Regions from separate parts of the Streptomyces sp. NPDC028419 genome, predicted to be linked through region 2. Evidence: riboswitches for the same ligand, from Rfam matches in the RefSeq annotation. Region 2 holds a riboswitch; each other region holds the start of a gene.
What was found. A riboswitch is a leader RNA that binds a small molecule or an ion and turns the genes downstream of it on or off. The one in region 2 is predicted to bind cobalamin.

Region 1 (7,205 bases), on a different contig from region 2:
CCGGTGGCGATCTCGTACAGGACGCAGCCGAGGGAGTAGAGGTCGCTGCGGTGGTCGACCTCGCCGCCGGCGATCTGCTCGGGCGACATGTAGTGCGGCGTGCCCATGGCCATGCCGCCGCCGGTGAGCTTGGCGGTGAAGCCGATGTCGGCGGCGAGCCGGGCGATGCCGAAGTCGCAGATCTTCACGGTGCCGTCGGTGAGCCGCATGATGTTGGCGGGCTTGAGGTCGCGGTGGACGACGCCCTGGTCGTGGGTGTAGCCGAGGGCGGCGGCGAGCTGTTCCGCGATGTCGACGACGTCGTCGACGGCCAGCGGGCGGGCGTCGTTCTCCTCCAGGAGCTGGCTGAGATTGCTCCCTTCGAGCAGCTCCATGACGAGGTAGAGGGGCCCGCCGGTGGCGCTGTCGTCCCCGAAGTCGTGGACGACGGTGACGCCCCGGTGCTGGAGCGAGGCGGCGACGCGCGCCTCGCGCCGGAAGCGCTCGCGCAGCACCTGCGTGAAGTGGGCGTCCTGCTCCGCGCCGAGCGGTTTGAGGCACTTTACTGCGACATGTCGCCCCAGCGACTCGTCGCGAGCGCGCCACACCTCGCCCATGCCACCGCGACCGATCAGATCGAGCGATCTGTATCGGCCCTGGATCAGTCTGGACTCAGCCATGTCCTACTGCCGCCCCCGTTGTCGTGCGCCACCCTCCCCGGCCGGTCCAGTATGGCCGCTGAAGTGCGCAGTGCGTGCGTCGAGGGGCGACTCCCGGGGCCCATGCGGCGCATCGCTCTCAAGATGTGACCTGGCGGCAGCTGCCAGCGCAGACCTGCGGGAATGCTGCGCAACACGAGGCCGGTGAGGCGCAAGCGCCGGGTGACGCCGCGCGGGGCTCGGGCGGGGCGCCCGTACAGCTGGTGCGCGTACGCCGGGAGGGATCCGTAGGCGAGTTCGGCGAGCGGCCGCCACAGCAGGTTTCGGCCAGGCACGAGGAGCGGGTGGACGGGCGGGCTGCGCAGGAAGTCGTCGACGGCGCGGGCGTCGGCCCCGGCCGCGAGGCGGGGGCGGACCTCGTCGAAGTACGCGGCCAGATCCGCGGTGGTGGCCGGCACCGCGGCGGGATCGAGACCGACGAGGCGGGCATTGGTGCGGTTCTCGTCGACGTACCGGTCGGCCTGCGCGGCGGTGAGGGGGACGCCGGAGCGGCGCAGTGTGTGCAGGAAGGAATCGATCTGCGCGCAGTGCACCCACAGCAGGAGTTCGGGATCGTCGACGGGGAAGCGGTCGCCGGTGGCGGGGTCGATCGCGGACAGCATCCGGTGGATCTTGCGGACCCGCGCTCCGGCCGCCTCGGCGGCCTCGGTGGTGCCGTAGGTGATCGTGCCGACGAAGTCGGCGGTGCGCAGCAGCCGCCCCCAGGCGTCCTGGCGGAAGTCGGAGTTGGCCATGACGCCCCGGACGGCCCGCGGGTGGAGGGCCTGGAGGTACAGGGCCCGGACCCCGGCGATCCACATGATCGGGTCGCCGTGGCACTGCCAGGTCACGGATCCGGGCCCGTACAGCCCAGGGTCGGCTCCCGCGCGGCCCGTTCGGGGCCCGTCCGGCCGGGCGCGGCGGTCCCCGTCGCGCTTCCCGTCACCGTCTCCGTGCACGTGCTCCCGCCCGTACGGCGCTGCGCCCATCGGTGGCCTCCCGTCGCCCGGGACCGAGCGTACCGACCGGGCGGTGCGTACGGCACCGGACGGGGACGGTCCGCTCGGACCGTCCCCGTCCGGCCGCGTGCTCAGCCCGTGGTCAGCCGCGCCCGCATCCGGTGCGCGGCTTCGACGAGGTGTTCCAGGGACGCCTTCGTCTCGGTCCAGCCGCGGGTCTTCAGCCCGCAGTCGGGATTGACCCACAGCCGCTCGGCCGGGATGGCCCCCAGTCCCTTGCGCAGCAGCGTCGCGGCCTCGTCGGCGGAGGGCACGCGCGGCGAGTGGATGTCCCAGACGCCGGGCCCGACCTCGCGCGGGTAGCCCGCGCCGGCGAGTTCGTCGGCGACCCGCATGTGCGAGCGGGCGGCCTCCAGGCTGATCACGTCGGCGTCGAGGTCCTCGATGGCCGCGACGATGTCGCCGAACTCGGCGTAGCACATGTGGGTGTGGATCTGGGTGTCCGGCCGGACGCCGCCGGTGCTGAGCCGGAAGGACTCGGTGGCCCAGGCCAGGTAGTCGGCGTGGTCGGCGGCGCGCAGCGGCAGGGTCTCGCGCAGGGCCGGCTCGTCGACCTGGATGACCGAGGTGCCCGCCGCCTCCAGGTCGTTCACCTCGTCGCGCAGGGCGAGCGCGACCTGGCGGGCCGTGTCGCCGAGGGGCTGGTCGTCCCGGACGAAGGACCAGGCGAGCATGGTGACCGGGCCGGTCAGCATGCCCTTGACCGGCTTCGCCGTCTGCGCCTGCGCGTACGAGGTCCAGCGCACGGTCATCGGATCGGGGCGGGAGATGTCCCCGGCCAGGACCGGCGGCCGGACGTAGCGGGTGCCGTAGGACTGGACCCAGCCGTGCTGGGTGGCCAGGTAGCCGGTCAACTGCTCGGCGAAGTACTGGACCATGTCGTTGCGTTCGGGTTCGCCGTGCACGAGGACGTCGAGGCCGGTCTTCTCCTGGAAGGCGATCACCTCGCGGATCTCGGCCTCGATGCGGCGCTCGTAGCCGGCCTCGTCGAGCCGTCCGGCGCGCAGGTCGGCGCGGGCGGTGCGCAGTTCGGTGGTCTGCGGGAAGGAGCCGATGGTCGTCGTGGGCAGCAGGGGCAGGCCGAGGTGGGCCCGCTGGGCCGCGGCCCGCCGCGCGTAGGGCTGGGAGCGGCGCCCGTCGGCGTCGGTGACGGCGGCGGTGCGGGCGCGCACGGCCGGGTCGTGGGTGATCGGCGAGTGCGCCCGGGAGGCGAGGTCGGCGCGGTTCGCGGCGAGTTCGGCGGCGATGGAGTCCGTGCCCTGTGCGAGGCCGCGGGCCAGGACGGTGATCTCGGTGGTCTTCTGCCGGGCGAAGGCCAGCCAGCGCCGCACCTGGGGGTCGACGTCGCGCTCGGCGGTGACGTCCAGCGGGACGTGCAGGAGGGAGCAGGAGGAGGAGACGTCGACGCTGCCCGCGAGACCGAGCAGGGTGCCGAGCGTGGCGAGGGAGGCCTCGTGGTCGTTGATCCAGACGTTGCGGCCGTTGACCACGCCCGCGACCAGGCGCTTGCCGGGCAGGCCGCCGACGGCGGCCAGGTCGGCGAGGTTGCCGGCGGCCCGGTCGGTGAAGTCGAGGGCGAGACCGTCGACGGGCGCCTTGGCCAGGACCGCCAGGGCCTCGCCGAGCCGGTCGAAGTACGAGGCGACGAGCAGTTTGGGGCGTTCGGCCAGCGCGCCCAGCTCGCGGTAGGTGCGGGCGGCCGCGCCCAACTCGGCCGGGGTGCGGTCCTGGACCAGGGCCGGCTCGTCGAGCTGGACCCACTCGGCGCCCGCCGCGCGCAGGTCGGCGAGCACCTCGGCGTAGACGGGCAGCAGCCGGTCGAGCAGGGTGATCGGCTGGAAGTCGTCGGGCACGCCCGGGGCGGGCTTGGCCAGCAGGAGGTAGGTGACCGGTCCGACCAGCACCGGGCGGGCGTTCAGCCCGAGCGCCAGGGCCTCCCCCAGCTCGGCGACCTGCCGGGCGGAGTCGGCGGTGAACTCGGTGTCGGGGCCCAGCTCCGGGACCAGGTAGTGGTAGTTGGTGTCGAACCACTTGGTCATCTCCAGCGGCGCCACGTCCTGGGTGCCGCGGGCCATGGCGAAGTAGCCGTCCAGGGCGTCCGCCGCGACGGCGGCGCGGTGGCGGGGCGGGACGGCGCCGACCATGACGCTGGTGTCGAGGACGTGGTCGTAGTACGAGAAGTCACCGGTGGGCACCTCGCCGATGCCCGCTTCGGCCAGCTGCTGCCAGTGGGTCCGGCGCAGGGTCGCGGCGGTCTCCCGGAGGGCGTCGGCGTCGACCCGGCCCTTCCAGTAGCCCTCGACGGCCTTCTTCAGTTCCCGGTTCTGCCCCTGCCGGGGGTAGCCGTGGACGGTGGCCCGTACGGCCGGGTCCGGTGCGGCCGCGGAGGTGGTGGAACGGGTGGTGTGCTGGGGTGTCACGGAACTCTCCTTCGCGAGTACGTCTCCATGAGTCCCGGTGACGGACGCGAGGCGCGAAGGGGTGGCGGAGCGGACGGCCCGTCGCACCGCCGTGCGCGAGGCACCGGCTGCGACCGTCCGTCGTTCCCCGGAGCGGGTCCGGGGCGCCCCCGACCGACCCGCCCACGAGGTCACCAGGAAATCCGCGCACGACCGTGCGTGCGCGGGCAACGGGCAGGTCTTCGGACTTGCGGGCGCGCCTGCCGGTCTCCCGGCGGGCTCCTAGTGGCCGTCGCTTCCCAGGACCGTGATCCGGTCCCAGTGCGTATGACGGCGGTCGTTCCCGCTCACCGCTGCGGGGCAGTCCCGGATTCCCACCGGGTTCCCTCTTACGACGCATCCCGCCTGGCGGACGGGGCGAACCAGCTGCTGGGGGTCAGCTTAGGTCGACGCGGCGCGGCGGGGCGGATGTTGACCACATCGCGGACGGTGAGATGAGACACTCCGCGGTCGACGCGCGGACGGCGGTCCCGCTGTCGGGAAGATCACAGGGCGCATGGCGGCTTCGGCGGGAGGGATCGGGCGCGCACGTCCAGAATGGGCCCGGTAGAGGGGGGATCCCCCGTGTCCACATAGGGGAGTTGACCATGCCCACCATGAAACCGAGCCGTGGCGTCCTGGCCGTCGCGGCGGTCGCGTCCGCCGCGGCCGTACTGGCCGGCTGCAGCAGCGAGCCGCCGGCCCTGAAGTTCGAGTCCGCCAAGCCCTCCGGTGCGAAGCTGGAGGCGCGTCCCCCCGCGGGGGGTTCGGTGCCGCTGGCGCAGTGGCCCAACGCGTGCGAGGTACTCGGCGACGAGGAGGTCCGCGCGATCCTGCCGCAGGCCAAGGACTTCCAGCGGACGCCGATCAAGGTGACCGTCATCAACTTCAACCCGCTCGCCACGTCGGATCCCGGCACCACGGGCGACGTACCGGCCGGCGGCTGCAAGACCGAGTTCGGGCTGCCGGCCAAGTACAAGGGCAAGCACAACAGCAGCGTCCGCATCGTCTTCAAGACCGTCGCCGATCCCGCGCTCGTGGCGAACGCCTACGCCGAGGACCGCGACGAGGAGGCGAAGCGGTCCGGCCAGGACACCAAGAAGTTCCGGGACCTGGGGAACTCCCTCGGTACGGCGGGCTGCTACACCCGGGGCACGACGACCACGATGATCTGCCACCAGGGCCCCTACCAGTTCGAAGTGAGCGGTTCCTCGACCGCGGACGGCGTCGGGAAGTACCCCGAGACCGAGGAGAACTGGCGCGAGAAGGTCCTGACCCAGGTGGTGCGCACCCTGGGCGCCCGCATGGCCTGACATCGACGGCCCGTGTCGCGGGACCGGCGGCCCTACGGCCTCTCGCCGGGAACGGACAGGTAGGCCTCGCGGAGCCGGTCCAGCACGGGGTGCTCGGCGAGCAGTGCGGTGTCGTCGATCGCGGCGATCGCCCGGACGCCGATGCTGGTGTTCGTCGCGAAGGCGGCCGCCATGCCCTTCGCCTCTTCCAGGGTCACGGGGGCGACCCGGTGTGCGGCGCGCTGCTGGAGCAGCGCCCTGGTGACTCCGGGCAGGACCGGAGCCTGCGGCCACACGACGCCGCCGTCGGCGTCGACGAATCCGACGTTCCAGGTGGCGCCTTCGCTGACGAGTCCGTCGCGTCCGACGAACAGGGCGTCGTCGAAGCCGGTGAGCTGGGCACCGCGCCGGGTGTGCAGGGCCCCGAAGAGGCCGACGTGCTTCACCTCGGGCAGCTCCCGCTCGTACGGCACGCTCTTGGCGCGCAGCGGAGCCGGCGCGCGCAACGCGCCGGCTCCGCGCACGGTGACCAGGACCCGCGGGTCCCCCGGCGCCGCGAGGTGCCCCATGTCGACCGCGGGGTCGTAGACGGTCACCCGGACGACGCAGGGCCGCGTCTGCCCGTGCAGCGCCTCCCGGACGTACGCGCGCACGCGCCCGGTGTCCAGGTCGGCGCCGCACACGACCTCGCAGTCCCTCGCGAGCCGCGCCATGTGCAGCTCCAGCCCGCGCACGGCGCCCTCGTCGACGCGCATGGACGTGAAGTGACCGACGTTGACCAGGGCCAGGGGCAGCAGGTCGTCGGTGGAAACGGGCTTTCCGTTGAGTGTCGCCATACCTCACAGGATGTCAGGACATCCATTGCCGACGATCAGCGGCGGGCGGCGGGCGGTCAGCGGTTCTGGAGGGATTTGACGTTGTCGCCGAAGCTCCAGCCCTTCGAACCGTCCCAGTTGATCGACCAGGTCATGAGCCCCTTCAGCGAACCGCCGAAGGCGTTCCACGACTGGCCGACCAGGCTCGGCGCCATGTAGCCGCCGCCGGCGCCGGGCTGGGCGGGCAGGCCGGGCACCTGCTTGTCGTAGGGCACCTTGATGGTGGTGCCCTGGATGGTCAGGCCGTTGTTGAGGCAGGTGGTCTGCGCGGTGAAGCCCTGGACGGTACCCGCCTGGTAGGAGTCGCCCGAGCAGCCGTACATGCTGCCGTTGTAGTACTGCATGTTGAGCCACCACAGGCGGCCGTTGTCGACGTACTTCTTGATGATCGGCAGGTACGAGCCCCAGATCGAGCCGTAGGTGACGCTGCCGCCGGTGACGTAGGCGGTTTCGGGGGCCATGGTGAGGCCGAAGCCGGCCGGCATCTGCGCGAGGACGCCGTCGATGATGCGGATCAGGTTGGACTGGGACGCGGACAGCGTGTTGATGTTGCCGCTCCCGGACAGGCCGGTCTCGATGTCGATGTCGATGCCGTCGAAGTTGTACTTCTTCAGGATCGGGACGACGGTCGCCACGAACTTGTCGGCGACGGTGCTGGAGCTCAGGTCGATGCCGGCGGCGGCGCCGCCGATCGACATCAGGAGCGTCGCCCCGGCCGCCTTGGCCTGGCACATCTCGGCGGGGGTGGAGACCTTGACGCCGGCGTCCATGCCGTCCTGCCAGAGCACGGTGCCGTCCGAGAGGATCACCGGGAAGGCGGCGTTGATGACGTTGTAGCCGTGCGCGGCGATCCGGCTGTCCGTGATGGGGACCCAGCCCATGCCGGGGTGGACCCCGTTGGAGG
Region 2 (7,205 bases):
CATCAAGCTGCCCAACATCTCGGCTTCGATCCCGCAGCTCAAGGCCGCGATCGTCGAGCTGCAGGGCCAGGGCTACGCGCTGCCGGACTACCCGGACGACCCGAAGACCGACGAGGAGCGCGAGACCCGCGCCCGCTACGACAAGATCAAGGGCAGCGCCGTCAACCCGGTCCTGCGCGAGGGCAACTCCGACCGCCGCGCCCCCGCCTCGGTCAAGAAGTACGCCAAGGCCCACCCGCACCGCATGGGCGCCTGGACCCCCGAGTCCAAGACCAACGTCGCCACCATGGGCGCCGACGACTTCCGCTCCACCGAGAAGTCCGCCGTGATCGCCGAGCCCGGCACGCTGCGCATCGAGTTCGTCGCCCAGGACGGTGCGACCACCGTGCTGCGCGAGTCCGTACCGGTACTCGCCGGCGAGGTCGTCGACGCCTCCGTGCTGCACGTCGACGCGCTGCGCACCTTCCTCAACGACCAGATCGAGCGTGCCAAGGCCGAGGGCGTGCTGTTCTCCGTGCACCTCAAGGCCACGATGATGAAGGTCTCCGACCCGATCGTCTTCGGCCACGTGGTCCGCGCCTTCTTCCCGAAGACCTTCGCGCGCTACGGCGAGACCCTCGCCGCCGCCGGCCTGTCCCCGAACGACGGCCTCGGCACCATCCTGAACGGCCTGGGCGCGCTGCCCGACGGCGACGCGATCAAGGCCTCCTTCGATGCCGAGATCGCCGAGGGCCCGGCCCTCGCGATGGTCGACTCGGACAAGGGCATCACCAACCTGCACGTCCCGAGCGACGTCATCGTCGACGCCTCCATGCCGGCGATGATCCGCACCTCCGGCCACATGTGGGGCCCGGACGGCGCCGAGGCCGACACCCTCGCGGTCCTCCCGGACAGCAGCTACGCCGGTGTCTACCAGGTCGTCATCGACGACTGCCGCGCGCACGGCGCGTACGACCCGTCCACGATGGGCTCGGTGCCGAACGTCGGCCTCATGGCCCAGAAGGCCGAGGAGTACGGCAGCCACGACAAGACCTTCGAGATCGCCGCCGCGGGCACCGTCCGCCTCGTCGACGCCGCGGGCACCACGGTCCTGGAGCAGGAGGTCGCCGCCGGTGACATCTTCCGCGCCTGCCAGACCAAGGACCTGCCGATCCAGGACTGGGTCAAGCTCGCCGTCACCCGCGCCCGCGCCACCGGCTCCCCGGCCGTCTTCTGGCTGGACGAGACCCGCGCGCACGACGCCCAGCTGATCACGAAGGTGAAGACCTACCTCGCCGACCACGACACCGATGGCCTGACCATCGAGATCCTGTCGCCGGAGAAGGCCACCGCCTACTCGCTGGAGCGCATCCGCCGCGGCGAGGACACCATCTCGGTGACCGGCAACGTGCTGCGCGACTACCTGACGGACCTGTTCCCCATCCTGGAGCTGGGCACCAGCGCCAAGATGCTGTCGGTCGTCCCGCTGATGAACGGCGGCGGCCTCTTCGAGACCGGCGCCGGCGGTTCCGCCCCCAAGCACGTGCAGCAGCTCGTCAAGGAGAACTACCTCCGCTGGGACAGCCTCGGTGAGTTCCTCGCGCTGGCCGTCTCCTTCGAGCACCTCGCGCAGACCACCGGCAACGCCCGCGCCCAGGTGCTGGCCGACACCCTGGACCGCGCCACCGGCACGTTCCTGGACGAGGACAAGTCGCCGAGCCGTCGCCTCGGCGGCATCGACAACCGCGGCAGCCACTTCTACCTCGCCCTGTACTGGGCGCAGGAGCTGGCCCGCCAGACCGAGGACACCGAGCTGGCGGCCTCCTTCGAGGCCCTCGCGAAGACCCTCGGCGAGCAGGAGGCGACCATCGTCGCCGAGCTGATCGCGGTCCAGGGCTCCCCGGCCGACATCGGCGGCTACTTCCAGCCCGACGTCGCCAAGGCCGCGGCCGTCATGCGTCCGTCCGCGACGCTGAACCAGGCGCTCACGCTCCTGGGCTGATCCACCCCCGCGTGCCCGCGCACGCGGGCGCTCCGCCCCGGCCCGCGACCCCGCGGCCGGGGCGGTCGCGCGTGCGGACGTAATCCGGTTGTGGGCCGGGACCGGCGGCGGCTAGTAATATCGGGTGATCAATGGACACCTGGCCGGGCTGCGCGCCCGACACCCCGATGACGTTGCCGTCCTGCACGCCGAGCTGTACGACGACGTGCCCATGCACTCCCGGGCCGACACCCGGCCCTGGCGCCCCCTGCCCGTCGCGGGCGGGCACTCCCCGTACGAACCCACCGGGGCCTCGGAGGCGGCGGCCTGCTTCTCGGTGGTGGAGCTGGCCACCGGGGAGCTCGCGGGCGAGGCGGTGCTCTGGGGCATCGACACGCACAACCGCTTCGCGCACGTCGGGCTGTCGCTGCGGCCCGGCAGCCGCGGGCGAGGGTTGGGGCTGGAGACGGTCCTGCTCCTGTGCCACTACGGATTCACCGTGCGCGGCTTCAACCGCCTCCAGTTGGAGACCCTCGCCGACAACGCCGCGATGATCCGCGCCGCCGAGGCGGCCGGCTTCACCCTCGAAGGCACCCTGCGCAAGTCCGGTTGGGCGAACGGCGCCTTCATCGACGAGGTGGTCCTCGGACTGCTCGCCGAGGAATGGCCCGGGCTCCAGCTGCCGAGCGCTCCGTCCGCAAGCGCTGGATGAGTGCGTGCGGGACCGCCCGGTCCGGATCAGAGGCGGTGGACCCGCTCCTGTTCCAGTGCGAGCGGGTAGCGCCCGGCGGCCAGGATCCGCAGCCCCGGCGCGCGGGCGAGGAGGGCCCGGAGCCAGTTCAGGGCCTCGGGGGTGAGCCGGTCGGAGCCGTCCAGGACGAGCAGCATGTCCCGCTCCGCGAGCCACGAGGCGGCATTGGCCGACCCGCGCGGCAGGTAGGGGATCCCCGGTACGGTGCCCAGCGCACCCACCAACTCGCGGACCCCGGAGGCGTATTCGAGGGTGACGACGGCCACCCCGTCGCAGAAGTTGGAGGTCAGGCGCCGGGCCATCTCCCGCACCAGCAGGCTCCGCGGGGCGCCGAACCCTCCCGTCACCGTCAGCACCCGCCCCCGCCGGACGGCGGTGAGCAGCCGGGACAACTCGGCGGAGGTCGCCGGCAGCGTCCCCGTGCACCCCGGTGGCCGTTCCTGTCTCCCGTTCGGATCCCCCATCGGCACGATGCCCCCCATTGCATGCGTGGCCCAGCGCGGCGCCAGGGTTGATTCGAGCCGCGTGCGGTCGATTATGCGCCAGTTGTGCCGTGAGGCCAGGGGAATTTCGCATTCCGTACCGGGTGTTGACCGTCCCCCGGCCGTCGAGACGCTCTGCGTAGTCGGCGTGGTCCCCGTGACGTACGTGCCCGGCCCGACCGGAGGGGGAATGGTTGTCCGGATGTCGGGAATCGGCTCTACTGCTGTGCAGCCCCGGACACGGGCACGTTCCGGAAGGGGAGACGGATGAGTGCGCAGCGACAGGGACGGCCCTCATCGCACCGGCGCCGCCCGGGCTCGCGCGGCGGCCGGATGCTGCTGGCCGCGCTCGTCTCGGGCTTCCTCCTCGTCGGGGTGTTCGCCGCGACGGGCCTCGCCGGGGACCCCTTCTCCGCCGGCTCCCGCCGCGACCGCTCGGCGCCGGACATCGGAGCGCCCTGGTCCACCGGCCCCGGCGACCACGGCGGTTCCGCCGGCGCCCCCGACGCGAGCCCGGACCCCTCCGCGTCGGGGAGCGCGGACGCGGGCGACGCCGCCGGCGCGGCGGGCGGCGGCGGGCGGCCCGCCGGCGCCCTGCCCTTCGACCTGCCGGACGCCACCGCGCTGCGCGCCGGCAAGAAGCTGGTCTTCGCCCACTACTTCACCCCCTACCCGCTCTCCCTCGACAACGCGAGCGCGGACGGCGACTACTACACCCGCAACTACCTCGCCCCGGCGGGGGAGAACGGCAAGCACGAGCGCTACGGCGGGCTGCTGCGCGACCGACCGTCGCCCGTGCCGCCCCGACAGGGCAACTGGGAGCTGGCCAACCTCCGCCAGGAGGTGCGCACGGCCCGCGCCGCCGGGATCGACGGCTTCACCCTCGACCTGCTCTCCCTCTCCGGCCCCAACTGGGACCGCGCCAACCTCCTGATGGAGGCGGCCCGTTCGGTCGATCCCGACTTCAAGGTCATGCTGATGCCGGACATGACCTCCCTCAAGACCGACGACCCGGCTGTGCTCGCGACCGCGCTCGCCGCGCTCGCCGCGGCGCCCGCCGCGCACCGACTGGACGACGGACGGCTGGTCGTCTCCCCCTTCAAGGCGGAGGAGAAGGACGTCGGCTGGTGGACCCGGATGCTGGACCTGCTGAAGTCGAAGCACGGCATCCGCACCGCGTTCGTCCCGCTCTTCCTCGACTTCGGCGCGCACGGCGCGCGGTTCGCGCCCATCAGCTACGGCTTCTCCGAGTGGGGCAGCCGGAGTTACGTCGGCCAGGACGGCGCGGCCGGCGACGTGCGGCGCGCGCACGAGGCGGGCAAGATCTGGATGCAACCGGTCTCCGTCCAGGACGCCCGCCCCAATCAGGGGATCTACGACGAGGCGGGGAACACCGCCACCCTGCGCTCCACTTGGACGCACGCCATCGACGACGGCGCCGACTGGGTGCAGCTGACCACCTGGAACGACTACTCGGAGGGCAGCCAGTTCGCCCCCTCCCTGCACAACGGCCACACCTACCTGGACATCTCCTCCTACTACCTGACCCGGTTCAAGACGGGCGCCTGGCCGCGGATCGTCCGGGACACGCTCTACCTGACCTCGCGCACCCAGTTCGCCGCGGCCGACCCGACCGGGACCCAGTCCCTGGTGATGTCCCTGCGCAAGGGCAGCGCCGCGCCCCGGGACGCGGTGGAGGTGCTCAGCTTCCTGACCGCGCCGGCCACCGTCCGTACCGTGACCGGCAAGGACGCGGACGCCTACGAGGCCCCCGCCGGAGTCCGGTCGCACCTGCTGGAGCTGCGCTCCGGCACCAGCTCCGCCCGGGCGGTCCGCGACGGGGTCACCTCGACCGCGGTGGAGCTGTCGTACCCGGTGGACCGCGAGGTCGCGGTCCAGGACCTCCAGTACTACGGGGCCACCAGCGGTCGCGCGTCGTAGCGGCGCCGGCGCGGGAGGGACTTTGGGACCCTATCCCGGGACGAAGGTCACCCACTATCTAGTGGTCGCACTGGGCGGTCATATCCATATGTAGTGTTGGCCCTGCCGGTTCGGCGGGGTCACGCTCATGCTCGCTCATGTCCGCCCCGACCGAGGCAACAGGGAACCCGATGCGAATCCGGGACTGCCCCGCAACGGTGAGCGCACGCCCTTCCCCCCGACGGGACGGGGCGCCGCGCGAGTCCGACACCTGCCGGCGAACGCACCACACTTCCGTGCCGAGCCTCGTGGGAGGGCTGCCGTGACCGCTGCCGTAGACGCCGTGGAGACCGTGACCGAATATCTGGAACGCCGGGACTGGAGGGTCAACGCCAACGCCAACCAGGGCTACTCGCTCGGCGGCCTGATCCTGAACGCGGCGGGCAAGGTGACGGCGAACTACTGGCTGGAGCGCGTCTATCCGGCCGAGATCGCCGGCGCCCACCGCGAGGGCGACCTCCACATCCACGACCTGGACATGCTCTCCGGCTACTGCGCGGGCTGGTCCCTGCGCACCCTGCTGACCGAGGGGTTCAACGGGGTCCCCGGTCAGATCGACTCCGGCCCGCCCCGGCACCTGTCCTCGGCCGTCGGCCAGATCGTCAACTTCCTCGGCACCCTCCAGAACGAATGGGCGGGCGCCCAGGCCTTCTCCTCCTTCGACACCTGCCTCGCCCCCTACGTCCGCCTCGACGCGATGACGTACGCCCAGGTCAGGCAGTGCGTCCAGGAGCTGGTGCACAATCTGAACGTGCCCTCGCGCTGGGGCACCCAGACCCCCTTCACCAACCTCACCTTCGACTGGACCTGCCCCGAGGACCTGCGGGACCAGGTCCCCGTGATCGGTGGCGCCGAGGTGGACTTCACCTACGGCGAGCTCCAGAGCGAGATGGACCTGATCAACCGGGCCTACATCGAGGTCATGACCGAGGGCGACGCCACCGGCCGGGTCTTCACCTTCCCGATCCCGACCTACAACATCACCCGGGACTTCCCCTGGGAGAGCGAGAACGCCGAGCGGCTCTTCGCGATGACCGCGAAGTACGGGCTCCCGTACTTCCAGAACTTCATCAACTCCGAGCTGTCCCCGCACATGATCCGCTCCATGTGCTGCCGGCTCCAGCTCGACCTCACCGAACTGCTCCGGCGCGGCAACGGCCTCTTCGGCAGCGCCGAACAGACCGGCTCCCTCGGCGTGGTCACGCTCAACTGCGCCCGCCTCGGCCACCTCCACGCGGGCGACGAGGACGCCCTGATGGCCGCCGTGGACCGGCTGTGCGAGCTGGCCAAGGACAGCCTGGAGCTGAAGCGGATCACCGTCCAGGACCTGATCGACGGCGGGCTGTTCCCGTACACCAAGCGCTACTTGGGCACCCTGCGCAACCACTTCTCGACCATCGGGGTCAACGGCATCAACGAGATGATCCGCAACTTCTCCGGGGACGCGGACGACATCACCACCGGGGCCGGGCACGCGCTGGCCGTCCGCTTGTTGGACCGCGTCCGCGCCCGCATGGTGGAGTTCCAGGAGCGCACCGGGAACCTCTACAACCTGGAGGCCACCCCGGCCGAAGGGACGACGTACCGCTTCGCCAAGGAGGACCGGCTTCGCTACCCCGGCATCCTCCAGGCGGGCACCGACGCCCACCCCTACTACACCAACTCCTCACAACTGCCCGTCGGTTGGACCGACGACCCCTTCGAGGCGCTGGAGCGGCAGGACGAACTCCAGGCCAAGTACACCGGCGGCACGGTCCTGCACCTCTACCTGGCGGAGCGGATCCCCACCGCCGAGGCCTGTCGGTCCCTGGTGCGCCGCTCCCTGGAGCGGTTCCGGCTGCCCTACCTCACGGTCACCCCGACCTTCTCGATCTGCGCCGATCACGGCTACCTCACGGGCGAGCGGCCGAACTGCCCGCGGTGCGGGGCCGATTGCGAGGTGTGGACGCGGGTCATGGGCTACCACCGGCCGGTGTCCTCCTTCAACATCGGCAAGAAGGGCGAGCACGCCGAGCGCGTCCCCTTCCGGCAC
Region 3 (7,205 bases), on a different contig from region 2:
CGCCAGCGCGAGGCCGTACCCGCGGGGCCCCGCGACCAGGTCCACCCAGGCGGCCGCGCGCGGATGTCCGCAGCGCCGCTCGCAGCCGGACCAGTGCACGGGCAGTGCCGCGCCGCCGGCGGGGGCGACCGGGGCTCCCGTCGCCGCCACGACCGCGCGGGCGTCGGCCCGTACGTCGGCCAGCGCCTTCGCACAGCCGGGCCGGCCGGTGCAGGCGGTCACGTTCTCCCAGGGGCCGCCGGGCGCGGTGACCAGTCCGGCTCCGGCGAGCCGGGCCAGGGCGGCGGGCGCGGTGGCCGCGTCGACCCCCGGGACGACGATCCCGCGCCAGGGGGTGAGCCGCAAGGACCCGGCCGCGGCGGCGGCCGAGGCGGCCAGCAGGCGCCACTGCGCGGTGGTCAGCCGCCCCAGCGGGGCGAGGACCGAGAGCGCGACGCGGTCCGGGTCCGGGCCCGCCACCACGCCGGGGCCGGGGCCGCGGCCGGTGCGGCGCCTGAAGCCGTGGGCCCGCTCCGCCGAAATGCCCTTCTCCTGCAATCGGTTGAGCAACTCGCCGGACTCCGGCCGGTGTTCGGCGGGAAGTTCGCTCACCCGCCAGGCCTTGGTGCCGGCCGCGCGCACCGCGTCGAGGAAGTGTTCGGCGACGGCCAGCGCCGCCCGGGCCGCGTCCCGGTGCGCGACCGCCACCGCGTCGGTGTCATCGTGCGTCCACAGCACGGCCGTTCCCGAGCCCAGCCCGAGGACGTTCACGTCGGGAGCGAGCGAGGTCACGTCGCCGCGACCGTCGTCGAGGGCGAAGAGGAAGCGCCCGGAGAGCCCGGCCGCCGCGTCGCTCGCGCAGAGCAGCCGGTCCAGCTCGCCGACCCACGGGGTGACGTCGGGGCGGAGCGGTCCGTCGAGCCCGGACAGCGGCGAGGCGACGATGTTGCGGACCCGTTCGTGGGTGGCGGCCGCGGCGGGCAGCAGTCCGGCGGCGGTCAGCACGGCGGCCAGCTCGCCGCCGCAGCCGGCGCCGAGGCCGCGGAGTTGCGCGTTGCCGCGCGAGGTGAGGTCGAGGTGGCCGTCGCCCAGCCGGTCCGCCGCGTCCGCCAGGACGACGGCCGCGTCGGCCGTGAGCAGACCGCCGGGGATCCGGATCCGGGCGAGGTGCCCGTCGTCCGCCGCGTGCAGGCGCAGCGCACCGGGGCAGGCGTCACCACGGTCCCGTATGACGGGTTCGTCCCGGGGCGCGGCGGAGGAGGGCGGGGGCATGGCGGCGAGCATACCCACGATCCGCACCACCCGACCTGTGTCCGTCACCACCGCACCCCACGCCACCGACAGACCACACCCCATCCAGCCCGCCCGGCGCTTGAGGGCCCGCCGGAGGCCGCGCCGCCCGCAGGTCACAACCCACCCCAACCACATCCAGCCCGCCCGGCGCTTGAGGGCCCGCCGGAGGCACGCCGCCCGCAGGGTGCGACGAGCCCCGGCCACCCCACCCCCCACACAAGCCGCACGGCCCCCCACCTGCCGTTCGCTCGCCGCGGCACCTAAGATGACCCCTCGACGGACCATTCGGCCCGTCATCGCCGAGGACGGCGACATGGGAGGAAGCCCGGTGCGAATCCGGCGCGGTCCCGCCACTGTGAACCCGGCAGTCGCCCACGGCGCCTCCGGGTGAGTCAGGAACTCCCGTCGTCCTCACTGCCCGGGGCGCGGAAACCCCGAGGAAGGCCCGCCGCCGCATGATCCTGCTGCTGTCGACGTCCGACACCGATCTGCTCAGTGCCCGCGCCTCGGACACCGGCCCGGTCCCGTACCGGTTCGCGAATCCTTCCCGGCTCCCCCTCGACGACCTGCCCGCGCTGCTCGACGGCGCGGACCTGGTCGTCGTACGCCTCCTGGGCGGCCTGCGCGCCTGGCAGGAGGGGCTCGACCTGCTCCTCGCCGCCGACCAGACCCGGCCGGTCGTCGTGCTCACCGGCGAACAGGCCCCGGACGCCCAGCTGATGGAGGCGTCCACCGTCCCCATCGGCATCGCGGCGGAGGCGCACGCCTACCTCGCGCACGGCGGCCCCGCCAACCTGGAGCAGTTGGCCCGCTTCCTGTCGGACACCGTGCTGCTCACCGGCCACGGCTTCGAACCGCCCGCCGCCGCCCCCACCTGGGGCCGGCTGGAGCGCGCGGCGGAGCCCGCCGCCGGTCCCCGGATCGCGGTGCTCTACTACCGCGCCCACCACATGAGCGGCAACACCGCCTTCGTGCACGCCCTCTCGGACGCCGTGGTCGACGCGGGCGGCGTGCCCGTGCCGCTGTACGTCTCCTCGCTGCGCTCCCCGGAGCCGGAGCTGCTGGCCGAGCTGGCGACGGCGGACGCCATCGTGACCACGGTCCTCGCCGCGGGCGGCACCCGCCCCGCCGAGGCCTCGGCCGGCGGCGACGACGAGTCGTGGGACGCGGGCGCGCTCGCCGCCCTCGACGTACCGATCCTGCAGGCGCTGTGCCTGACCGGTTCGCGCAGCGCGTGGGAGGAGAGCGACGAGGGCCTGTCCCCGCTCGACTCGGCCAGCCAGGTCGCGGTGCCGGAGTTCGACGGCCGCCTGATCACGGTCCCCTTCTCCTTCAAGGAGATCGACGAGGACGGCCTGCCGGCGTACGTCGCCGATCCCGAGCGCGCCGCCCGCGTCGCCGGGATCGCCGTGCGCCACGCCCGGCTGCGGCACACCCCGAACGCCGAGAAGCGGATCGCGCTGGTCCTGTCCGCGTACCCCACCAAGCACTCCCGCATCGGCAACGCGGTCGGTCTCGACACCCCCGCCAGCGCCGTCGCGCTGCTGCGCCGGCTGATCGCGGAGGGCTACGACTTCGGGCCCGTCGAGGAGATCCCCGGCCTGGTCTCCGGCGACGGCGACGAGCTGATCCGCGCGCTGATCGAGGCGGGCGGCCACGACCAGGACTGGCTCACCGAGGAGCAGCTGGCCCGCAACCCCGTCCGGATCCCGGCCGCCGACTACCGGCGCTGGTACGCCGGGCTCCCCGGCGAGCTGCGCGAAGGCGTCGAGGAGCACTGGGGGCAGGCCCCCGGCAGCATGTTCCTGGACCGCTCACGCACCACCACCGGCGGCGACCCCGACGGTGACATCGTGCTGGCCGCCCTGCGCCGCGGGAACCTGCTCATCCTCATCCAGCCGCCGCGCGGTTTCGGCGAGAACCCGATCGCGATCTACCACGACCCCGATCTGCCGCCCTCGCACCACTACCTCGCCGCCTACCGCTGGATCCAGGCCGCGGCCGAGGACGGCGGCTTCGGCGCCGACGCCATGATCCACCTGGGCAAGCACGGCAACCTGGAGTGGCTGCCCGGCAAGAACGCCGGCCTGTCGGCCTCCTGCGCCCCGGACGCCGCGCTCGGCGACCTGCCGCTCGTCTACCCGTTCCTGGTCAACGACCCGGGCGAGGGCACCCAGGCCAAGCGCCGCGTGCACGCGACCCTGGTCGACCACCTGGTGCCGCCGATGGCCCGCGCGGAGTCGTACGGCGACATCGCGCGCCTGGAGCAGCACCTGGACGAGTACGCGCAGATCTCCTCCATGGACCCGGCCAAGCTGCCGGCCATCAGGGCCCAGATCTGGACCCTGATCCAGGCCGCGAAGCTCGACCACGACCTCGGTCTGGAGGCCCGGCCCGACGACGACGGCTTCGACGACTTCCTGCTGCACGTCGACGGCTGGCTGTGCGAGGTCAAGGACGCCCAGATCCGCGACGGCCTGCACGTGCTGGGCGGCGCCCCGGCGGGCACGGACCGGGTCAACCTGGTCCTGTCCATCCTGCGCGCCCGCCAGATCTGGGGCGGTACGACGGCGCTCCCGGGCCTGCGCGAGGCGCTCGGCCTGGACGAGGCCGCGCCGACCCGCACCTCGGCGGACGAGGTGGAGGCCACGGCCCGCGGCCTGGTCGAGGCCATGGAGGCCGCCGACTGGGACCCGTCCGCCGTCGCCGCGGTCTCCGCGGGCCACCCGGCCGGTGTCGCGGACATCCTCGCCTTCGCGGCGACCGAGGTGGTCCCGCGCCTGGCGGCCACCACGGACGAGCTGACGCACGCGGTGCACGCCCTGGCGGGCGGCTTCGTCCCGGCGGGCCCCTCCGGTTCGCCGCTGCGCGGGCTGGTGAACGTGCTCCCCACCGGCCGCAACTTCTACTCGGTGGACCCCAAGGCCGTGCCCTCCCGCCTCGCGTGGGAGACCGGCCAGGCCCTCGCGGACTCGCTGCTGACCCGCTACCGCACGGACAACGGCGAATGGCCCGCCTCCGTCGGCCTGTCCCTGTGGGGCACGAGCGCCATGCGCACGGCGGGCGACGACGTGGCCGAGGCGCTCGCGCTGCTCGGTGTCCGCCCGGTGTGGGACGAGGCCTCGCGGCGCGTGACGGGCGTCGAGGCCATCCCGCTCGTGGAGCTGGGCCGTCCGCGCATCGATGTCACGCTGCGCATCTCTGGCTTCTTCCGCGACGCGTTCCCGCACGTCATCGGCCTGTTGGACGACGCGGTGCGGCTGGCGGCGGGGCTGGACGAGCCCGCCGAGGACAACTTCATCCGGGCGCACGCCCAGGCGGACCTGGCCGAGCACGGCGACGAACGGCGCGCGACCACCCGTATCTTCGGCTCGCGCCCGGGCACCTACGGCGCGGGCATCCTCCAGCTGATCGACTCGCGCGACTGGCGCACCGACGCCGACCTGGCGGAGGTCTACACGGTGTGGGGCGGCTACGCATACGGCCGCGGCCTGGGCGGCCGCTCCGCGCGCACCGAGATGGAGACGGCGTACAAGCGCATCACGGTGGCCGCGAAGAACACGGACACGCGCGAGCACGACATCGCCGACTCGGACGACTACTTCCAGTACCACGGCGGCATGGTGGCCACCGTCCGCGCGCTGCGCGGCACGGCCCCCGAGGCGTACATCGGCGACTCGACCCGCCCGGAGACGATCCGCACCCGCACCCTGGTGGAGGAGACCTCCCGGGTCTTCCGCGCCCGCGTGGTGAACCCGAAGTGGATCGAGGCGATGCGCCGCCACGGCTACAAGGGCGCCTTCGAACTGGCGGCGACCGTGGACTACCTCTTCGGGTACGACGCCACGACCGGCGTGATCGCCGACTGGATGTACGACAAGCTGACGCAGACGTACGTGCTGGACCCGGAGAACCGCGCCTTCCTGGAGGAGGCCAACCCCTGGGCGCTGCACGGGATCGCCGAGCGCCTGCTGGAAGCGGAATCCCGCGGCATGTGGGAGAAGCCGGATGCCGAGACGCTGGAGGCCCTGCGCCAGGTGTACCTGGACACGGAGGGCAACTTGGAAGCGGAAGCGGAGTAGCGGCTCGCGGCCGGCGCATCCTGGGAGGCATGTGCCATTACTGCGGCTGCCGCGAGATCCCGTTGATCAAGGAGTTCATCGCCGAGCACGAGGCGGTGACGAATGCGGCGGGCGACGCGCTGCGCGCCCTGGACGCGGGGGACCTCCCCCGCGTCCGCGCCCTCGTCTCCTCGATGACCGACGTCCTCCTCGCCCACTGGCAGGGTGAGGAGGACGGGTTGTTCGCGGTGATGTCGCAGGACCCCGAGTACGCGGACCACATCGCCGCCCTGACCCGCGAACACCGCGAGCTGTCGGCCTTCCTGGCCGATCTGGACCTGACCTCGCCCGAGCAGGTGGCCCTGCTGCGCACCGCGGTGGCCGAGCTCCACCGACACATCGCGAAGGAGGAGGACGGCCTCTTCCCCGCATCCCTCACCGCCCTGACGGGCGACGAGTGGGACCTGTCCATCGCGGCCTGGCGAACGGCCCACCCGGGCGCCGAGATGCGTCCGGCGGGCTGACGGGGCGCGCGCCCGTGCCCCTGTCGTGCCCGCGGGCGCGACAGGGGCACGAGCCGTGCTACTTCGGGGTGACCAGGGTCCGTTCGGCGCCGAAGGCGGCGCCGGTGTGGGCGTACATGGTGGTCTCGCCGTCCGACCAGCGGATGAGCAGGTCGTCGGCCCAGCCGTTGGAGTCGTAGCTGCCCGCCGTCATCACGACGTCGTGGGTCCAGATGCTCTGCGGCGGAGCCATCTGGATCTCGTTTCCGATGCCGCCGGGTCCGGTCTCCTGGAACTGCGAGACCCGACCGTCCGACCAGCGCACCAGGGTGTCCCAGTTGGCGCCGCCGGTGAAGTCGCCCGCGGTCACCAAGGTGGCCTGCTTCCAGTTGTCGTTCGCGGCCAGCAGCTGGTGCTCGACGCCGAAGCCCCGGTCACCGACGGCGGTGTAGTCGGTGAGTTCGCCGTCGCTCCAGCGCACCAGCAGGTCGCTCACGTTGTTCGCGGTGCCGAAGTTGCCCGCCGCGATCTGGTCGGCGTGGCTCCACACGGAGCCGGCGTCGGCCAGCTTGATGCCGCCGCCCACGCCGTTCGCGCCGATGTCGGGCAGGATCCGCACCTCGCCGTTGCTCCAGACGGCCAGCAGGTCGTAGCCGCTGCCGCCGGAGAAGTCGCCGCCGGTCAGGGATTTGACGCCCTGCCAGGTCGGTCCGGGAGCGGCGAGCCGGCGTTCGCCGGCGAAGCCGCCGGTGCCGTCACCGGTGTAGAGCGTCACCTCGCCGTCGGTCCACACCACGACGAGGTCGCCCTTGCCGTCCCCGGTGTACTCGCCGGAGGCCAGCAGCCGGGCGTGCGACCAGGTCTCGCCGTTGCCCATGGAGTAGGGCAGCGCGGGCTGTTGGTAGCCACCGGCGCGGTTGATGTGCTGGCCCTTCTTGGCCTCGTCGTAGAGGCGGAAGAACCAGTCGCCGTGCACGGGGCTGTAGGAGTTCTCGTTGTAGGCCGGGTCGTCCTTGCCGACCTTCGGACCGCCGCCGTTGAAGCCGCCGACGTTGCCGATGATCTCACCGACGCCCGAGGTCCAGTCGATCTTCGAGAACCAGGGTCCGCCCGAGACCCCGTCCCACATCCCGGCGCACCTGGCCTGGATCTGGTAGAAGCCCGGCAGCCACTCGGTGCGGACCGGGCAACGCACCGCGTGGTCCTCGGGGTTGTGGCTGGAGGGGTATCCGACGATGGTGACGTCGTTGATGTATCCGGGAGTGCGGACGAGCGTGTTGCCGCCCACCACGTCCTGGGCGTTCTTGCCGGCCGAGGACGGCTGGAGCCGGGCGAAGGCGAAGTCCAGGTCGGAGTCCGCGGCCAGGCT
Region 4 (7,205 bases), on a different contig from region 2:
TGGTGATGCTCCAGTTCGGCGCCTTCATCTCGCCCGCCGGCTCGAACATCGCGAACGTGGCCTCGGCCGCGTACATGGTGCAGAACCTCTCCGAGACCGGCTTCTTCCCCAAGAAGCTCAAGGAGACCCACCCCGTCTACGGCACCGCCCGGCCCGCGATGTGGCTGAACCTCGGCTTCTCCGTCCTGCTGCTGGTCACCGTCGGCCACAGCTGGAAGACCCTGGCCCCGATCATCTCGGCCGCCATGGTCATCTCCTACCTGATCGGCCCCATCGCGGTCGGCGTCTTCCGGGTCACCAAGCCCGGCCTCAAGCGGCCCTTCCGGCTGCCCCTGGCGGCCGTGCTCTGCCCGCTGACCTTCGTCTTCGCGGCCTGCGCGCTGTACTGGTCGAAGTGGCCGAACACCGGGATCGTGACCGCGCTGACCCTGGTCGCGGCCCCGATCGCGGCGGTCGTGCTGGCCCGCAAGGGCGAGAAGGACCTGGTCAGGCAGTTCGCCCCGGCCTGGTGGATCGTCGTCTTCCTGGGCTGCCTGTCCCTGCTGTCCTACCTGGGCAGCGGCGACTTCGGCGGCACCGGCCGGATCCCGGACGGCCTGGACATCACCCTGGTCGCGGGCATGGCCCTCGCCGTCTACTACTGGGCCGTGCGGGCCGGCATCAAGGCCCACCGGGACGGTCTCCCGGGCCCGGACCCGGTGCTGGACGCCGCGACCGAGATCACGTCGGGCAATGTCCCGCAGCGGGAGCTGACCCCCGCATGAACTGACGTACGCTGCTTTAGCAGGGCAAGGGCGCCCCACAGGCGCACTTTGCCCAAAATCCGCAAAGTCCGCTCAACCGTCGGCCGCCGTCAATACCGTTTGGAAGGCAGCTGGACGGTCCGTTCCCCGACACCACGGGGATGAACCGGGAGTCCGCCAACGTGGCCATCTCCGTTTTCGATCTGTTCTCGATCGGCATCGGTCCGTCCAGCTCGCACACCGTCGGTCCGATGCGCGCCGCGCGCATGTTCGTGAACCGGCTGAAGAAGGACGGTGTCCTCGCCCAGACCGCCTCCGTACGGGCCGAGCTCTTCGGCTCGCTCGGCGCCACCGGGCACGGCCACGGCACCCCCAAGGCCGTCCTGCTGGGCCTGGAGGGCCACTCCCCGCGCTCCGTGAACGTGGAGACCGCCGACGCCGAGGTCGAGCGGATCCGCCAGAGCGGTCGGCTGCGCCTGCTGGGCGCGGAGATAGGCGATGGCCACGAGATCGACTTCGACGAGCCGAACCAGCTGATCCTGCACCGCCGCCGGTCGCTGCCGTACCACGCGAACGGCATGACCCTCTTCGCCTACGACGAGACGGGCAACCCGCTGCTGGAGAAGACCTACTACTCGGTCGGCGGCGGCTTCGTCGTGGACGAGGACGCGGTCGGCGAGGACCGGATCAAGCTCGACGACACGGTGCTGAAGTACCCCTTCCGCTCCGGTGACGAGATGCTGCGGCTCGCGAACGAGAGCGGCCTGTCGATCTCCTCGATGATGCTGGAGAACGAGAAGGCCTGGCGCACGGAGGAGGAGATCCGCGAGGGCCTCCTGGAGATCTGGCGCGTCATGCAGGCCTGCGTCGCGCGCGGCATGTCCCGCGAAGGCATCCTGCCGGGCGGTCTGCGGGTCAAGCGCCGCGCCGCGGGCACCGCCCGCCAGCTGCGCGCCGAGGGCGACCCGCAGGCGCACGCCATGGAGTGGGCGACGCTGTACGCGATGGCCGTCAACGAGGAGAACGCGGCCGGCGGCCGGGTCGTCACCGCCCCCACCAACGGCGCGGCGGGCATCATCCCGGCGGTCCTGCACTACTACATGAACTTCGTGCCCGGCGCCGACGAGGACGGCGTGGTCCGCTTCCTCCTCTCGGCGGGCGCCATCGGCATGCTGTTCAAGGAGAACGCCTCGATCTCCGGCGCCGAGGTCGGCTGCCAGGGCGAGGTCGGCTCGGCCTGCTCGATGGCGGCGGGCGCCCTCGCCGAGGTGCTGGGCGGCACCCCGGAGCAGGTGGAGAACGCGGCCGAGATCGGCATGGAGCACAACCTGGGCCTGACCTGTGACCCGGTCGGCGGTCTGGTGCAGATCCCGTGCATCGAGCGCAACGGCATGGCGGCCGTCAAGGCCGTCACCGCGGCGAAGATGGCGATGCGCGGCGACGGCAGCCACAAGGTCTCCCTCGACAAGGTCATCAAGACCATGAAGGAGACCGGCGCCGACATGAAGGTCAAGTACAAGGAGACGGCCCGCGGCGGGCTCGCGGTCAACGTCATCGAGTGCTGACCGGGAGCTGATCCCGGACGGCACCGACCAGCCCGGACGCACCCCTTCCAGACAATCCAGACCGCATGAAATGGCGGGAAACATTTGTTTGAAATGGATTGATCATGCTTGAGGGGGAACCACCGCGTCTGGGCTGGTTTCTTCATGATCCGGTACGCAAAAGTGGGGCCCGCGACGTCGCACGCAGGACCCGGCGGTCGGCCAACCGTCGTGGACTTCCCACGCTTTTGCTCACTGGAGGACTCGATCATGGCAAGCATCCGCACCATCCGCGTGATGGCGGCGCTCGCAGCGCTCCCCCTCGCCGCCGCCCTGTGCACGGGCGTGGCGCAGGCCGACAACGGAGCCGGCGCGGCCAACGCGTCGAACGCGGCCGTCGCCAGCATCCTCGGCAGCGGGGTGGGCGGCGCCAACCTCGGCAACTCCTCCACCGCGCAGCAGGTCGCCACCGGTTCCGGCGCGTCGAACCAGAACAACACGGCCCAGTCGAACGGTTCCGGCTTCACCGCCATCGGGCAGTCCAACACGCACGAGTCCGTGGTCTTCAACCCGGTCCCGTAACGCGCACGACCGCTCCCGGGGCCCGGTCCGCATCGGCGGACCGGGCCCCGGTTCGTGCGCCGCGTGCAACCAAGAGGCCGTATGGCGTGTCTTCCACGATGACACTACTGTCCCCACATCCGAAGAATCGGGGGACGTCATGCTGGACCACCTCATACGCTCCGTCCGCAACTCCGTCCACTCGCTGAGGCGCGGCGCGCGCCCCGGCTCCGTCCACCGGCGGCGGCTGGCGGCCGTCACCGCCGGGTTGCTCCTCACCGTCGGAATCGGCCTCGCCGTACCGGCTTCCGCCGCCGCCACGGCGACCCCGCTCGTGACCAATGCCCGCTGGGGCGGGCACTGCACCTACGACCGGATCGTCATCGACCTCCAGGGCTACGTCCCCGGGGTCACCGTCACTCCCGTGTCCGAACTCGTCTACGACGGCTCCGGCAAGCCGGTCCCGCTCGCCGGGACGTACTTCCTGGAGATCCGCCTGCACCCGGCCCAGGCGCACGACGACGCCGGGAACTCCGTCTACACCGGCCCCAAGCTCCAGAAGATCTACCTCCCCAAGCTCAAGGGCATCGCCTTCACCGGCGACTTCGAGGGGTACGTCACCTTCGGCGCCGCCTTCGACACCGCACCGCAGTTCACCACCTCCACGCTCCACAACCCGGAGCGCTTCGTGGTCGACATCGCCCACCCGAACGTCTGCTGAGACGCTCCGGCGTACCGCGCGCACCCGCACGACGGCGCCGCCGACGGCCCGTTGCCCCTGGTCAGGTAGGGTCAACGGGCCTTGGTGTACGGGAAACCGGTGAGAAACCGGTGCGGCCCTCGCCACTGTGAACGGGAAGTCCGGCGCCACCCCCGCGGGGAGCCACTGGACCGGGCGGGAGACCGCCCGGACCGGGAAGGCGGCGCCGCGGCGGCAGCACCCGTGAGCCAGGAGACCGACCGGGGTGCGTTGTTCCATCCACGAGGTGCTGGAGAGGTCTCCCTACACATGCATATAGCCGAGGGGTTTCTACCCCCCTTGCACGCGGCCGCCTGGGGCGTCGCGTCCGCCCCCTTCGTCGTCCACGGCGTGCGCGCCCTGACCCGCGAGGTCAAGGCGCATCCCGAGAGCACCCTGCTGCTGGGGGCGTCCGGTGCGTTCACTTTCGTCCTGTCCGCCCTGAAGATCCCTTCGGTGACGGGCAGTTGCTCGCACCCGACCGGGACGGGGCTCGGTGCGATCCTGTTCCGCCCGCCGATCATGGCGGTGCTGGGCACGATCACCCTGTTGTTCCAGGCCCTGCTGCTGGCCCACGGCGGGCTGACCACGCTCGGCGCGAACGTCTTCTCGATGGCGATCGCGGGCCCCTGGGCCGGGTACGCCGTCTACCGCCTGCTCAAGCGGTTCGACGCGCCCCTGATGGTCTCGGTCTTCTGCGGCGCCTTCTTCGCCGACCTGATCACCTACTGCGTGACCAGCGTGCAGCTCGCGCTGGCCTTCCCCGACCCGGCGTCCGGCTTCGCGGGCTCACTCGCGAAGTTCGGCGGGATCTTCGCCGTCACCCAGATCCCGCTGGCGGTCAGCGAGGGGCTGCTCACCGTGCTCGTGATGCGGCTGCTGATGCAGTCGAGCAAGTCCGACCTGGTGCGGCTCGGCGTGGCCAAGCTGACCGGCGCCGCCGCCGCGCGGCACGAGCAGGGGACGGCCGTCCGATGACCAGGAACGCGAAGATCAACACCCTGCTGCTACTCCTGGTGGCGGCGCTGGCGGTGCTCCCGATCGCCCTGGGCCTCGGCGAGGGCAAGGAGGAGCCGTTCACCGGCGCCGACGCGCAGGCGGAGACGGCGATCACGGAATTGAAGCCGGACTACGAGCCGTGGTTCTCCCCGCTGTACGAACCCCCCTCCGGGGAGGTCGAGTCGGCGCTCTTCGCCCTCCAGGCGGCGCTCGGCGCGGGCGTGCTCGCCTACTACTTCGGGGTGCGCCGCGGGCGCCGTCAGGGCGAGGCCGCCGTCGCGGCCGGCGCGGGCCGCGGGGACGACCCGAACTCCCGGGACGCGTGAGGCGGTGCTGCCCATCGACGCCGCGGCGCACAGCAGCCGCTGGCGCCGCCGACACCCCCTGGAGAAGGCCCTGCTGGGGCTCGGGCTGACCGTCACCGCGGTCTGCCTGCCGCCCTGGCCCGGCGGACCGCTGGTGGCCGCCACCACCCTCGCCGTGCTGCTCGGCCCGGCGGGGGTGCCCCCGCGGCAGTTGTGGCGGGCCTTCCGGATCCCGCTCGGGTTCTGCTTCACCGGGGCGGCTCCCCTGCTGCTCGCGGTGGGCGGCCCGGCGGGGCCGCTCTCCCTGGCCCCGGACGGCCCGCGGCACGCCGTCGAGCTGCTGCTGCGCACGTCGGCGGCCTCGCTCGGCGTGCTCCTGTTCGCCTTCACCACCCCGGTCTCGGACGTGCTGCCCCGGCTGGTGCGGGCCGGGGTGCCGGCGCCCGTCGTCGACGTGGCGCTGGTGATGTACCGGATCGGCTTCCTGCTGCTGGACTCCCTCGCCCAGGTCCGCCGGGCCCAGGCGGCCCGGCTCGGCCACGCGGGCAGGGCCGCCGCGTGGCGGTCCGTGGCGGGGCTGGCGGCGACCGCCTTCGTCCGCGCCTTCGACCGCGCCTCCCGGCTCCAGAGCGGGCTGGCGGGGCGCGGCTACGACGGCACGCTGCGGGTGCTCGTACCGCGGTCCTCCCCGTCCTGGCGGTTCCTGGCCGCGTCGGGCGCCCTGCTCGCCGCGCTGGTCGCCGTCACCCTCGCCTCGAAGGACTTCGTCTCGTGAACGTACCCGTGGAACCCGAACCGCTCGTCCGGCTGACGGGCGCGGGCTACGCCTACGAGGACGGGCCCGCCGTCCTGTCCGGCGTGGACTTCCCGATCGCCCCCGGCCGGGCCCTGGCCCTGCTGGGGCGCAACGGCAGCGGCAAGACCACGCTGATGCGCCTGCTCAGCGGGGGGCTGCGCCCCGACGCGGGCGAGCTGTGGCTGGACGGCGAGGTGGTCTCGTACGGCCGCGCCGGGCTGACCCGGCTGCGCACGGCCGTGCAGCTGGTGGTCCAGGACCCGGACGACCAGCTCTTCGCCGCCTCCGTGGAACAGGACGTCTCCTTCGGCCCGATGAACCTGGGGCTGGCGGAGCCGGAGGTGCGGAGCCGGGTCGACGCGGCGCTGGCCGCGCTCGACATCACCGCGCTGCGGGACCGGCCGACGCACCTGCTGTCCTACGGACAGCGCAAGCGGGCCGCGATCGCGGGCGCCGTGGCGATGGCCCCCCGGGTGCTGATCCTGGACGAGCCGACGGCCGGACTCGACCCGGACGGCCAGGAGCGGCTGCTGGAGGCCCTGGCGGGCCTGCGCGCGGCCGGGACGACCGTGGTGATGGCGACGCACGACGTGGACCTCGCCGTGCGGTGGGCGGACGACGCCGCGGTCCTGACCCCGGCCGGCATTCGGCTCGGCCCGGCGCAGACCCTGCTCGCGGACCCCGAGCTGCTCGCCTCGGCCGGCCTGCGCGCCGCCTGGTCCCCCGCGGTGACGGCGCTGCTGCGCGCCCACGGCCTGCTCTCCCCGCAGACCCCGGGCCCCAAGACCCCGGAGGCCCTGGCCGCCTGGCGCTGAGCGGCGCCGGGGGGCGCGGCGCCCGGTCCGGGCGAACCTAGGATGACCGCATGTCGCTGCCGCACGCCATCCTCACCGCGCTCCTGGAGAAGCCCTCGTCCGGTCTGGAGCTGACCCGGCGGTTCGACAAGTCGATCGGGTACTTCTGGTCGGCCACGCACCAGCAGATCTACCGCGAGCTGGGGCGGCTGGAGGAGGCCGGGCTGATCCGCGCGCTGCCGAGCGAGCAGCCCGTGCGCGGCCAGCGCAAGGAGTACGAGGTGCTGGCGGCCGGGAGCGCCGAGCTGGCGCGCTGGATCGGGGAGAGCCAGGATCCCAAGCCGATCCGGGATCCGCTGCTGCTGCGGGTGCGGGCGGCCGGGGTCGTCGGGGTGCGGGGGCTGGGGCCGGAGCTGCGGCGCCACCTGGAGCTGCACCGGCGTCAGTTGGCGCAGTACCGGGCCATCGACGAGCGGGACTTCCCGCCGGGCCGGGACGCCGACGAGGACCGGGTGCGGCGGCTCGTGCTGCACGGCGGGCTGGCCCTGGAGACCTTCTGGCTGAGCTGGCTGGAGGAGGCCGTGGCCGAGGTGGACCGGCTGTCCGCGGAGCCCCGCGAGGAGCCGGGTGGGCCTGCGGCGGAGCCCGGGGGTCGCTGACGCGCCTGGCCCCGGCAGGTGGGGGCGCAGGCGCGTGCGGTACCTGACCTGGACTACTTGTTCAG

Region 1: linked by a shared signal. The riboswitch ahead of metE (5-methyltetrahydropteroyltriglutamate--homocysteine S-methyltransferase) and the one ahead of ACZ4UB_RS10690 (ribonucleoside triphosphate reductase) in region 2 are both predicted to bind cobalamin.
Region 3: linked by a shared signal. The riboswitch ahead of cobN (cobaltochelatase subunit CobN) and the one ahead of ACZ4UB_RS10690 (ribonucleoside triphosphate reductase) in region 2 are both predicted to bind cobalamin.
Region 4: linked by a shared signal. The riboswitch ahead of ACZ4UB_RS13590 (energy-coupling factor ABC transporter permease) and the one ahead of ACZ4UB_RS10690 (ribonucleoside triphosphate reductase) in region 2 are both predicted to bind cobalamin.

What each region holds. Positions count from the first base shown of each region.
Region 1 is NZ_JBVHUE010000003.1:79,052-86,256, forward strand. Features, by position in the region: gene ACZ4UB_RS04785 (serine/threonine-protein kinase) at 1-659, opposite strand, end outside; gene ACZ4UB_RS04790 (oxygenase MpaB family protein) at 641-1,666, opposite strand; gene metE (5-methyltetrahydropteroyltriglutamate--homocysteine S-methyltransferase) at 1,768-4,116, opposite strand; cobalamin riboswitch at 4,312-4,537, opposite strand; gene ACZ4UB_RS04800 (hypothetical protein) at 4,752-5,447, shown strand; gene ACZ4UB_RS04805 (aminotransferase class IV family protein) at 5,480-6,262, opposite strand; gene ACZ4UB_RS04810 (carbohydrate binding domain-containing protein) at 6,319-7,205, opposite strand, start outside.
Region 2 is NZ_JBVHUE010000007.1:20,535-27,739, forward strand. Features, by position in the region: gene ACZ4UB_RS10670 (NADP-dependent isocitrate dehydrogenase) at 1-1,981, shown strand, start outside; gene ACZ4UB_RS10675 (GNAT family N-acetyltransferase) at 2,106-2,672, shown strand; gene ACZ4UB_RS10680 (hypothetical protein) at 2,699-3,175, opposite strand; gene ACZ4UB_RS10685 (glycoside hydrolase family 71 protein) at 3,461-5,134, shown strand; cobalamin riboswitch at 5,224-5,406, shown strand; gene ACZ4UB_RS10690 (ribonucleoside triphosphate reductase) at 5,436-7,205, shown strand, end outside.
Region 3 is NZ_JBVHUE010000027.1:35,813-43,017, reverse strand. Features, by position in the region: gene cobG (precorrin-3B synthase) at 1-1,299, opposite strand, end outside; cobalamin riboswitch at 1,556-1,687, shown strand; gene cobN (cobaltochelatase subunit CobN) at 1,728-5,354, shown strand; gene ACZ4UB_RS27800 (hemerythrin domain-containing protein) at 5,384-5,857, shown strand; gene ACZ4UB_RS27795 (trypsin-like serine peptidase) at 5,916-7,205, opposite strand, start outside.
Region 4 is NZ_JBVHUE010000009.1:170,970-178,174, forward strand. Features, by position in the region: gene ACZ4UB_RS13570 (APC family permease) at 1-764, shown strand, start outside; gene ACZ4UB_RS13575 (L-serine ammonia-lyase) at 926-2,308, shown strand; gene ACZ4UB_RS13580 (hypothetical protein) at 2,558-2,869, shown strand; gene ACZ4UB_RS13585 (AMIN-like domain-containing (lipo)protein) at 3,009-3,569, shown strand; cobalamin riboswitch at 3,635-3,827, shown strand; gene ACZ4UB_RS13590 (energy-coupling factor ABC transporter permease) at 3,858-4,565, shown strand; gene ACZ4UB_RS13595 (energy-coupling factor ABC transporter substrate-binding protein) at 4,562-4,912, shown strand; gene cbiQ (cobalt ECF transporter T component CbiQ) at 4,917-5,666, shown strand; gene ACZ4UB_RS13605 (energy-coupling factor ABC transporter ATP-binding protein) at 5,663-6,502, shown strand; gene ACZ4UB_RS13610 (PadR family transcriptional regulator) at 6,553-7,140, shown strand; gene ACZ4UB_RS13615 (EF-hand domain-containing protein) at 7,194-7,205, opposite strand, start outside.